One region of the Paenibacillus sp. CFBP13512 genome, then DNA from elsewhere that is predicted to be linked to it. Evidence: riboswitches for the same ligand, from Rfam matches in the RefSeq annotation. Region 1 holds a riboswitch; each other region holds the start of a gene.

Region 1 (3,289 bases):
GTATGACTGTCCCAAGTACACTGCCTGAAGACACCAACTCTGGCAATACAGTAGGTGAGATTCCAAGTACACTACACATCTCGTCTGACCAATTTCCTTGCTCTACATCGTATAAAAGAGTCTCACATGCTTGAGAAGGTTCATAACTTAACGATCCACTGAGCGTATATGTCACCCAATCACTAATACTTGTCAAACGATGTAACCGTTGATACTGCTCTGAACGGCGTTCGCGTAACCCGACTAATTTCATCGCTGAAAATAAAGCAGATGGTGTTCTTCCTGTTCTATGATAAATAGACGATAGATCTGTATACTGTTCTTCCCACTCTCGTCCACGGTTATCAATATTCGGTAATCCTAAATACGATTCTCCTGCTTCGTCGATCAATACAATCCCTTGACGTTGACTAGTCGAAGTAATCGCTGTGATATGAATATCAGGTACTCTAGATAATGCTACCTTCGTCAACCCGGCAATCTGTTCCCACAATACTTCAGGTACAAAGTGACGTGCATCTGGATACTGTTCATCATTATGATAGACAATATCAGCGCGTTCGATCGATAATACGTTCCCATGGATATCAACAACGGCTACACGGGCATTACCTGTACCAATATCAAAGACTAGATAAGCTTGTTGTGTCATTGTTCATATCCTCCAAGATTGCTTTATTGTAGAGCACTTTCACATCGGTCTGCTGATGTTCGAACCAATCAATTAACGCGGTATTCATAATCTCTACATGATGATCTTCTACTTCATAAGTAGCACCTGCTAGATGCGGAATGGCTAATACATTCGGCAATGAAATCAATTCATAATCTTTGGGAAGTGGTGGTTCTTGATCAAATACATCAATAATCGCTCCACGAATCTGATTCTGTTGTAACCGTTCAACCAGTGCATCATGATCTACCACAATCGAACGAGCCGTATTTACAAAAATAGCGTCGCTTTTCATCGATTGTAATAATGTTTTATCGATCAATCCTTTGGTATCTTCAGTGACCGGTAAATGAATTGATATGATATCGCTGGTTGAAAATAACTCCTCTAACGATACTTTCTGATCACGTGGATCTGGGCTTGTCACATAAGGATCGTAATAACGAATATCACAAGGAAAGCTACGTAGAATACCTGCGGTACGCTGAGCTACAGCTCCAAAACCGACCATACCTACGGTTTTCCCTGCTAGTTCATTACCTTTGAATTTGAGATAAGCGGTTAAACTGCCGCTTTGCCATTGTTTGTCTTCCAACCATTGGCTGGATGGAATAATACGACGTAGAAAAGTAATCAGACTGCCTACAACCATTTCTGCTACAGCCTGTGCATTACGGGCAGGCGTATAAAAGACTGGAATACAGTGTTTGGTGGCAACAGGAACATCTACATTGGAAGGTGTTCCCCGGCAGACACCGATAAATTGTAGATTGGGCACCGATTGAATAACTTTTTCAGTCACCAGATCAAGTTCTGCAATCAGTCCATCTGCTTGTGTTTCTTGTAATAAAGAAATTAATTCGTCTTCTTGATAGGCTTGTCCATGATCTTTCCAACAACGATAGATAACTTCTCCAAAAGTATCCGCGAGTTGCTGACGACCTTGCTCGTTATAAGGGGCAGTAATTAATATTTTCATTATTGAATCTCCTTTGGTACACTTAGGTGCAGTGTTATTTAAGTGAAGCTTTAAAGTAAGAAAGTATAAACTTATAGCATGTTCTCCTTTTGATCCAAATGGAAGGATCATTTGAGATATAGATATGATGAGTAAAAGGATAAAATATAAAAAAACCTCTTTCCCAAATCAAGGAAAGAGGTTATCTAAATATTCACTATACTGTTGTATATCTACAAACAGCTAATGCAATAATTCATCCTGCTTTCCTATCTCCCAAGCGATTCAAGCTTGCTGGAATTGGCACGTTTTTGCCGAGGTTTCGTAGGGCCAGTCCCTCCACCTCTCTGGATAGAAAATCTAATGTATGCAGTTGTCGAAAAAACTTGCAAATCAGGATCAGACACGATAAGGTATAAAACATCTAATTTTGTCGAATTCGAAATAATTTTCTTAATTCTAATTAAACCTAGTAAAAAAGTCAACATTAAATCTAAAATTTGATTTATGATAAATACAACATGTACACATCGTATGTATAATTTAAATTGTTTGATGTATTTTGAAAGGAGCTTGGTATATGTCTACTTATATTGATCAACAAGATGGGGTATTTCCTTCTGTCTGCTCACTCGATTGTCCCGATCAATGCGGACTGCTTGTTCATAAAGAAAAGGGTAAAATCGTCAAAATTGCAGGCGATCCTAATCATCCTGTTACTAAAGGCAATATCTGCAATAAAGTTCGCAATATGGCTGAACGTATCTATGATACAAAGCGTCTGACGACTCCGCTTAAACGTGTTGGCGCTAAAGGAGAAGGATCATTTGAGCCTATTTCGTGGGAAGACGCTATCTCTACCATTACATCGAATTGGAAACAAATGATTGCTACATCAGGTCCTGAAAGTATTCTTCCTTACAGTTTCTACGGAAATATGGGTAATCTGTCAGCAGAAGGTATGGATCGTCGCTTTTTCCATCATATGGGTGCAAGTCTATTAGAACGTACGATTTGTACAGCTGCCGGTTCAGCAGGATATAAATATACAATGGGTGGCAGTATCGGTACCGATCCTGAAGATACTGTAGATACACAGCTTTTTATTTTCTGGGGAATCAATGCAGTAAGTACTAATATGCATCAAGTCACTTTAGCTCAACAAGCTCGCAAAAAAGGCGCTAAAGTGATTGTTATCGATGTTCACAAAAATCAAACCGGTCGATCAGCAGATTGGTTTATCCCTATTTTGCCGGGGACGGATAGTGCACTTGCTCTAGGCATGATGCATATTTTATTTGCCGAACATAAAGTAGACCAAGCTTTTATGGAGCAATATACTGTAGGGCATGAACAACTTCGTGAGCATGTGAAACAATACGATCCAGCCACAGTATCTGCGATTACAGGCGTACCTGTCGATGATCTGTATCGTTTAACACGTATGTATGGAGATGCCAGCCCTGCTCTAATTCGCATCGGAAATGGATTACAACATCATGACAATGGTGGTATGAATGTACGTACCATTACGTGTCTGCCTGCGATTACAGGGCAATGGTTAGTACGTGGCGGTGGTGCAATCAAATCCAATACATTCCAGCTTAGCTTTAACGAAGAAGCATTACAGCGTCCAGACTTGCTCATCAATCGCAATA
Region 2 (3,289 bases), on a different contig from region 1:
TCGCTGTATCATAGCGATAATAACCATAGTTGATCGCAAGTGTTCCGAGTCCTCCAGCACCAATCATTCCTGCCATCGCTGTATTTGATACTAGAGCAACGACAGTCACTGTCAATCCGGCAAGTAGTCCTGGCATAGCTTCGCGTACAAGTACACGTGTGACGATCTGCCAGAGAGAAGCTCCCATGGCATTGGCTGCTTCAATCACGCCACGATCTACTTCACGCAGTGCTGTCTCCACCAATCTGGCAAAAAACGGTGCAGCTGCAATGACTAACGGTGGAATCGTTCCCAGTACTCCGATTGTTGTACCTACTAGAATTTGCGTTAATGGCAATATGGCTACGATCAAAATGATAAACGGAACCGAGCGCAAAATATTAACGATAAATGCAATCACCGCATAGAAATAACGTACCCAAGCTACCGTAGAACGTCCTGTAATAAATAGTAATATACCTAGAGGCAATCCTAAAATTAAAGTAAATAACCCGGAAGCACCTACCATTTTGAGTGTATCTAGCGTTGCTGTACCGAATTCATTCCAATCGATTTGTGAAAAATCCAATTCACCCATCAGTTGATCACCTCCACATCCAGACCTTCAGCAGTTAATCCATCGAGTGTACGCTTAATGTCTCCTTCTGTTCCTTCAAAGCGAACAATCAGTTGTCCATAAGGTACATTTTTTAATGTTGAAATCGTTCCTTGCAAAATAGCAAAATCGACACCTGTATGACGTACCGTTTGCGAAAGAATCGATTGATACGTTTTGTCACCTAAAAATGAAACTTTAACAGTTAAAGAATTGGGAACATTTGGTGCTGTCCAAGACGTGTTCAATAGTTCAGCATTGTTGGATTCATTTAAAATAAAATCACGTGTCACTTCATGCTGTGGCTTCAAAAAAACGTCAGTGACAGGACCCTGTTCTACAATCCCACCACGATGAATAACAGCTACTTTATCGCAGATGCTCTGAATCACATGCATTTCATGTGTAATCAAAATGATTGTTAAATTAAACCGCTCATTGATATCAACTAACAATTTGAGAATCGAATTGGTGGTCTGAGGATCAAGTGCCGAAGTAGCTTCATCACAAAGTAATACATCAGGGTCACTTGCTAGTGAACGGGCAATTCCTACACGTTGTTTCTGTCCGCCAGATAATTGCGCAGGATATTTACTTGCATGATTCTCAAGTCCAACCAGAGCTAATAATTCTTTCACTTTTTCTTTAATTTTACGTTCTGGTGTTTTGACCAAGCGTAAAGGAAAAGCGATATTCTCATATACCGTTGCTGAAGATAATAGATTGAAATGCTGAAAAATCATTCCTATTTTACGTCGTCTCACTTGCAACCGTGCTTTGTTAAGCTTGGTCATATCAACGCCATCGATCCATACTTCACCGGAAGTTGGACGTTCAAGTAAGTTGATACATCGGATTAACGTACTTTTACCTGCACCCGAATGCCCAATTACACCGAAAATCTCACCTTTTTCGATCTTCAAATCGATACCGCTTAACGCAGGACTTAGATTTTTACCTTTGCCATACGTTTTAGTTATATTTTTTAACTCAATCACAGATGGGTGCTCCTTCCTTCTATCTCTTCATTCCTCAAGCGATATTACATTAATCATATATAAACCATCGAATAAGTCGGATATATTTTCATTATAATATATGTCGGTATTCGCTTCTCTCTTCTTTATACAAAAAAAGAACCCTTTCGCAGAAAAGGGTTCTCTATTATTAGAGATACTTCCTTCTCATCTGCCAAAATCACATTGCATTGACTGCACATGCCATTTTGAAGGAATTAGCACCATGACATTTTGGAAAATAGATTGCTACATTCACTGCAATCTATTTTCTAAAATCGGTTGCCGGGTTTCATCGGGCCAGTCCCTCCACCACTCTCGATAAGAAAATATGAAAAATTCGAATGAAAATGAAAATCTTTTCTCAGTATATTGAACTTCACACGCTTTGTCAAAGCAAAAATAAACATTTCCTAAGGAAATTAGAAATATTTTATTATTTAATAAAGTCGTTATACACAATCAGTATTGATTTTAAAGTATCCAGAAGCATATTAATAGTGTTGCTTTTATAGATTCTGTCCTATTTTGCCACGTGTACCACGGCTTAATTGCCATACTCGTACACTCATATAACATAACACACCGAACAAAATCTGAATCAATAGCGTATGCAACATACTGGAGAAGAAATACCATTCAGGTACTTTCATCGTTACAATATTCAACATTCCGCTTAGAATCTGCATAATGATAAAGACGATAGCTGTTACACCTAACTTACGAATACCCGGATTATACGGATGACGACGGTAAGCATAGTGTGCTAGAACCGCAATTACGATTAACAGACTATATGCTGCTACACGATGGAAAAAGGCTACAGCTACCCCACCGGATAATTCCGGTAAGATTGAACCGTTACACAGTAGTACTCCTGAACAACCACCTCTAGAATCGGTATGAGTTACAAAAGCACCTGTATACACTACCATATACGTATAGATCGTAGCAAACCACGTCAGATTACGCATCCCTTTACTCACCGGTGGTTCATCAGGAATCGGTAAATCTCCTTTTTGCTGATCCATCCGTCTTGCTCCAAGTGCCATCATCGACGAACTTGCAAAAGCAATCATCGCAAATCCAAAGTGAAGCGCCATAATAGGAGCAGATTGTGAGAATACAACAGCCAATGCGCCCATTACTGCTTGAACTAACACAAATAGTAATGTTAATGATGCATATACTTTAAGCTCACGATGCTTATTAAAAAAGATAAATCCGATAAAAGAAAATAATGCTGTTAAGCCCGCTAAAGCACTAATTGCCCGATGCGAATACTCGATAAGTGAAGAAATCGTATACGCTGGTACAAATTTGCCATGACATAGCGGCCATTCTGTTCCGCAACCGAGCCCTGAACCTGATTTCGTTACTACAAGTCCCCCCATTGTTGCTAAAAACATAACAACACAGGTGATAAAGCTCAACCATTTTAGATGTGTAGTTGTTATTCTGAACTTTCTTGCCATTTAGAGAATCACCCGCTATTTTATATGATAGTTACACAATGTTTATGTCCTACTTTAGTATACCTGATTGCAAAATAGACGGAACCACTGGATTGTGACAAAAAATGATCAATCCTTGTATTATGGCAGATCGGTGTCTATAAACAAATGATATTTCACATAGTAAAAAACCACCTTTCATCAACAAAGGTGGTTAGTACGTA
Region 3 (3,289 bases), on a different contig from region 1:
GATCCGCTGGATGCAACTTCCTTAGTCCCGCGCTTGGCACCATAAGCGCGACCAAGTACAATCAAAAAATGATTTTTGCGCCAGCAAAATATCTTACAACCAGCGCTTGGCACCATAAGCGCGATCCAGTAAAATCAAAAAAAGCTGTCCTTGTTCATCATATGACGATGAATAAGGGCAGCTTTAATCTTTTCAGATCCAATCTTTTTTGCGGAAGGTGAAAAACATCGTTAGACCTAACGTGATCATAATCCCGATAACGAGCGGATAACCGAAGCGCCAATGTAATTCAGGCATATCTTCAAAGTTCATCCCATAAATACCGGTAATCACAGTCAATGGCATAAATATTGTTGTAATAGCTGTAAAGACACGCATAATTTCATTCGCTCGGTTCGAAATACTGGACTGATAAGCTTCTCGTAAGTTACCCATCAGATCGCGGAACGTATCGAACATCTCAGAGACTTTGACAGCATTTTCGTATACATCACTGAAATATTTTTGCAATTGATCGTCAATTAAGCGTAAGTCTTTTTTGTTCAATGTATTGATTACTTCACGCTGTGGTCCCAATACACGCTTGAGCCATAGAATTTCTCCACGTAGACCAATAATTTCATTCAAATGCGACTTTTTGGTATGCATCAATATATTTTCTTCCAACAGTTCGATTTGATCTTCAATCCGATCACCAACAGCGAAGTAATTATCAACCACCAGATCGACTAATAAATACATAAATTTATCGGCGCGACTCACTTCTTCTTCCCATAAAATAGGCTTGAGTACACGCAATTCATTAATTTTCTGCTTGGTGACTGTAATAATATAATGCCGTCCTAGAAAAATATTCAAGGCGCGCAAAAAAATCTCTTCGTTATCAAAACGAATACTGTTCACAACAATAAAGTAATGACTTTCATAAATCTCGATCTTCGGGCGTTGTTCTTCTTCACTTAGACAATCTTCTACAGCCAGATCATGGAGCATAAAGAGCGGTTGTAGTTCAATCAAATCTTCCAAATCTGCATCGATCCAATAAAATCCTTCTTCAGGTGCGATCAGTGTGTCGGTAATATTTTCTACTGGAGTGAATGCTCCAGCATTGACGTGCCGAACTTTCATTGTGTTCTACCCCTTTATTATGAAATGAGCAGGGAAAGAAGCGGCAACCGCACACTTATTTACAAAGCTTCGCTATAATTTATGAAAAACGGAGAAGATTTTTCAATAATGGCGCGTTACTCAAGTGCCCTATGGTTGTCGTTTGTTTCCTGCAATTTGTCCATCCGTCCTGCTGCCAACTGGGCCTCGGGTCGCCTTCCATTTTGAAATTCACCTCTTTGTTATCTATATATTTATGAAAACTATGAAAAAACGTCAAATACTTGTTAAGTATACCGTGGTCATGGAAGCCTTTCAAGCTTAAATAAGAATCCTGCTTGGAAATCAACCAATACAGTTACCAACAACCTATTTATCGGTTCAAAACAAGACATTTTTGACAGCACTTGACGACAGACGGTAGAATAGTATAAATTATGGTATAAGAAAAGTATTGAATTAATGTAATTACAAATTGAATAAGCAAATCTTATCAAGAGCAGGTGGAGGGACTAGCCCGATGAAACCCGGCAACCGGCGGTATGACCGCACGGTGCTAATTCTTGCAGAGATATAAGTTTGAGAGCATTATTTTAGACTTAATATCTGCTGACAGATGAGAGAGGCGTCTATTATATACGCGACAATATCGCAAATGACCTTTCTCAAGTATCAGGAGAAAGGTCATTTTTGTATATACGCATAATGAAGCTTTCTCCTGAATGATAAGAAATACACACATCCAAGGAGTGAATGAAGATGCCAATTAAGATTCCGGATAGCTTACCCGCCAAAGAAGTATTAACAGGTGAAAATATTTTCGTCATGGACGACAGTCAAGCTTTTCAACAGGATATTCGTCCATTACGGATTGCTATTTTAAATCTAATGCCTACGAAAGAAACAACCGAAACCCAATTATTGCGCTTGCTAGGAAATAGTCCGCTTCAAATCGATATTTATTTATTACATGCGCAATCGCATACATCGAAGAATACATCTACTGAATATTTGAACTTATTTTATAAAACGTTTGAAGAAGTCAAACATCTTCGCTTTGATGGTCTGGTCGTGACGGGTGCTCCTGTAGAAACGATGGATTTTGAAGATGTGAATTATTGGGAAGAGATTCAAGATATTTTTGATTGGAGTAAAAAGAACGTCACTTCAACCATGCATATCTGTTGGGCTTCACAAGCAGGTCTTTATCATCATTTCGGTGTACCCAAAGTAGATTTGGAAGAAAAATGTTTTGGTGTATTTCCACACACTTTAAATAAAGAAAATGTAAAATTACTACGAGGATTTGATGAGTTATACTTTGCGCCTCATTCTCGTCATACCGAAGTACGTCATGAAGATATTGCCAAGATTCCTGAATTAGAAATCTTATCAGAATCAGAAGAAGCTGGCGTATATCTAGCGGCAACTAAAGACGGCAGTCAAATTTTTGTGACAGGGCATTCGGAATATGATCCATTGTCACTGAAATGGGAATATGAACGTGATATCGCCAAAGGAATGGATGTCGCACCACCGAAAAATTATTTTCCAAATAATGATCCATCGCGTACACCACCATCCACATGGCGTGCGCATGCGAACTTATTATTTTCCAACTGGCTGAATTATTATGTATACCAAGAAACACCTTATGATTTGGAAAGTGCTAAAGCTGAAGCTGGTAATTACTGTATCTAAATTTGTGATAAACCCAATCGATTGTTATTCCAGAGGAGGAATTATAGTATGACGGATCATCATTCAAGCGAACGAACTCTTAACATTGAAAGCAGATTGGCACAGATCGGTTCTATCAATGAACCGACAACCGGAGCGATTAATTTTCCTATTTATCAATCGACCGCATTCCGTCATCCCGCTCTTGGTAAAAGTACAGGCTTTGATTATATTCGTACAACCAATCCAACTCGCGCTGTACTTGAACAAGCCGCAGCAGCATTAGAATCAGCAGATGCAGGATTTGCCTGTAGTTCCGGTATGGCTGCTTTGCAAACGATCTTTGCGCTGTTCGGTCAGGGAGATCATCTGGTCGTATCGCTTGATCTGTATGGCGGCACATATCGTCTTTTGGAACGTATTTTATCCAAATTTGGAGTGACTGCTTCTTATGTAGATACCAATGATCTAGAAGCATTAGAAAAAATAGTTCAACCCAATA

What was found. A riboswitch is a leader RNA that binds a small molecule or an ion and turns the genes downstream of it on or off. The one in region 1 is predicted to bind S-adenosylmethionine.
Region 2: another riboswitch for S-adenosylmethionine. It lies ahead of PaeCFBP13512_RS13730 (methionine ABC transporter ATP-binding protein); the one in region 1 lies ahead of PaeCFBP13512_RS02170 (2-hydroxyacid dehydrogenase).
Region 3: another riboswitch for S-adenosylmethionine. It lies ahead of metA (homoserine O-acetyltransferase MetA); the one in region 1 lies ahead of PaeCFBP13512_RS02170 (2-hydroxyacid dehydrogenase).

The regions. Positions count from the first base shown of each region.
Region 1 covers NZ_QGAD01000001.1:493,148-496,436, forward strand. Annotated here, with positions in the region: gene PaeCFBP13512_RS02165 (FGGY-family carbohydrate kinase) at 1-652, opposite strand, end outside; gene PaeCFBP13512_RS02170 (2-hydroxyacid dehydrogenase) at 624-1,652, opposite strand; SAM riboswitch class I at 1,898-1,989, opposite strand; gene PaeCFBP13512_RS02175 (molybdopterin oxidoreductase family protein) at 2,212-3,289, shown strand, end outside.
Region 2 covers NZ_QGAD01000008.1:192,937-196,225, forward strand. Annotated here, with positions in the region: gene PaeCFBP13512_RS13725 (methionine ABC transporter permease) at 1-577, opposite strand, end outside; gene PaeCFBP13512_RS13730 (methionine ABC transporter ATP-binding protein) at 577-1,593, opposite strand; SAM riboswitch class I at 1,777-1,939, opposite strand; gene PaeCFBP13512_RS13735 (COX15/CtaA family protein) at 2,121-3,020, opposite strand.
Region 3 covers NZ_QGAD01000004.1:203,932-207,220, forward strand. Annotated here, with positions in the region: gene PaeCFBP13512_RS07480 (HAD-IA family hydrolase) at 1-25, shown strand, start outside; gene corA (magnesium/cobalt transporter CorA) at 193-1,128, opposite strand; SAM riboswitch class I at 1,595-1,730, shown strand; gene metA (homoserine O-acetyltransferase MetA) at 1,867-2,808, shown strand; gene PaeCFBP13512_RS07495 (aminotransferase class I/II-fold pyridoxal phosphate-dependent enzyme) at 2,857-3,289, shown strand, end outside.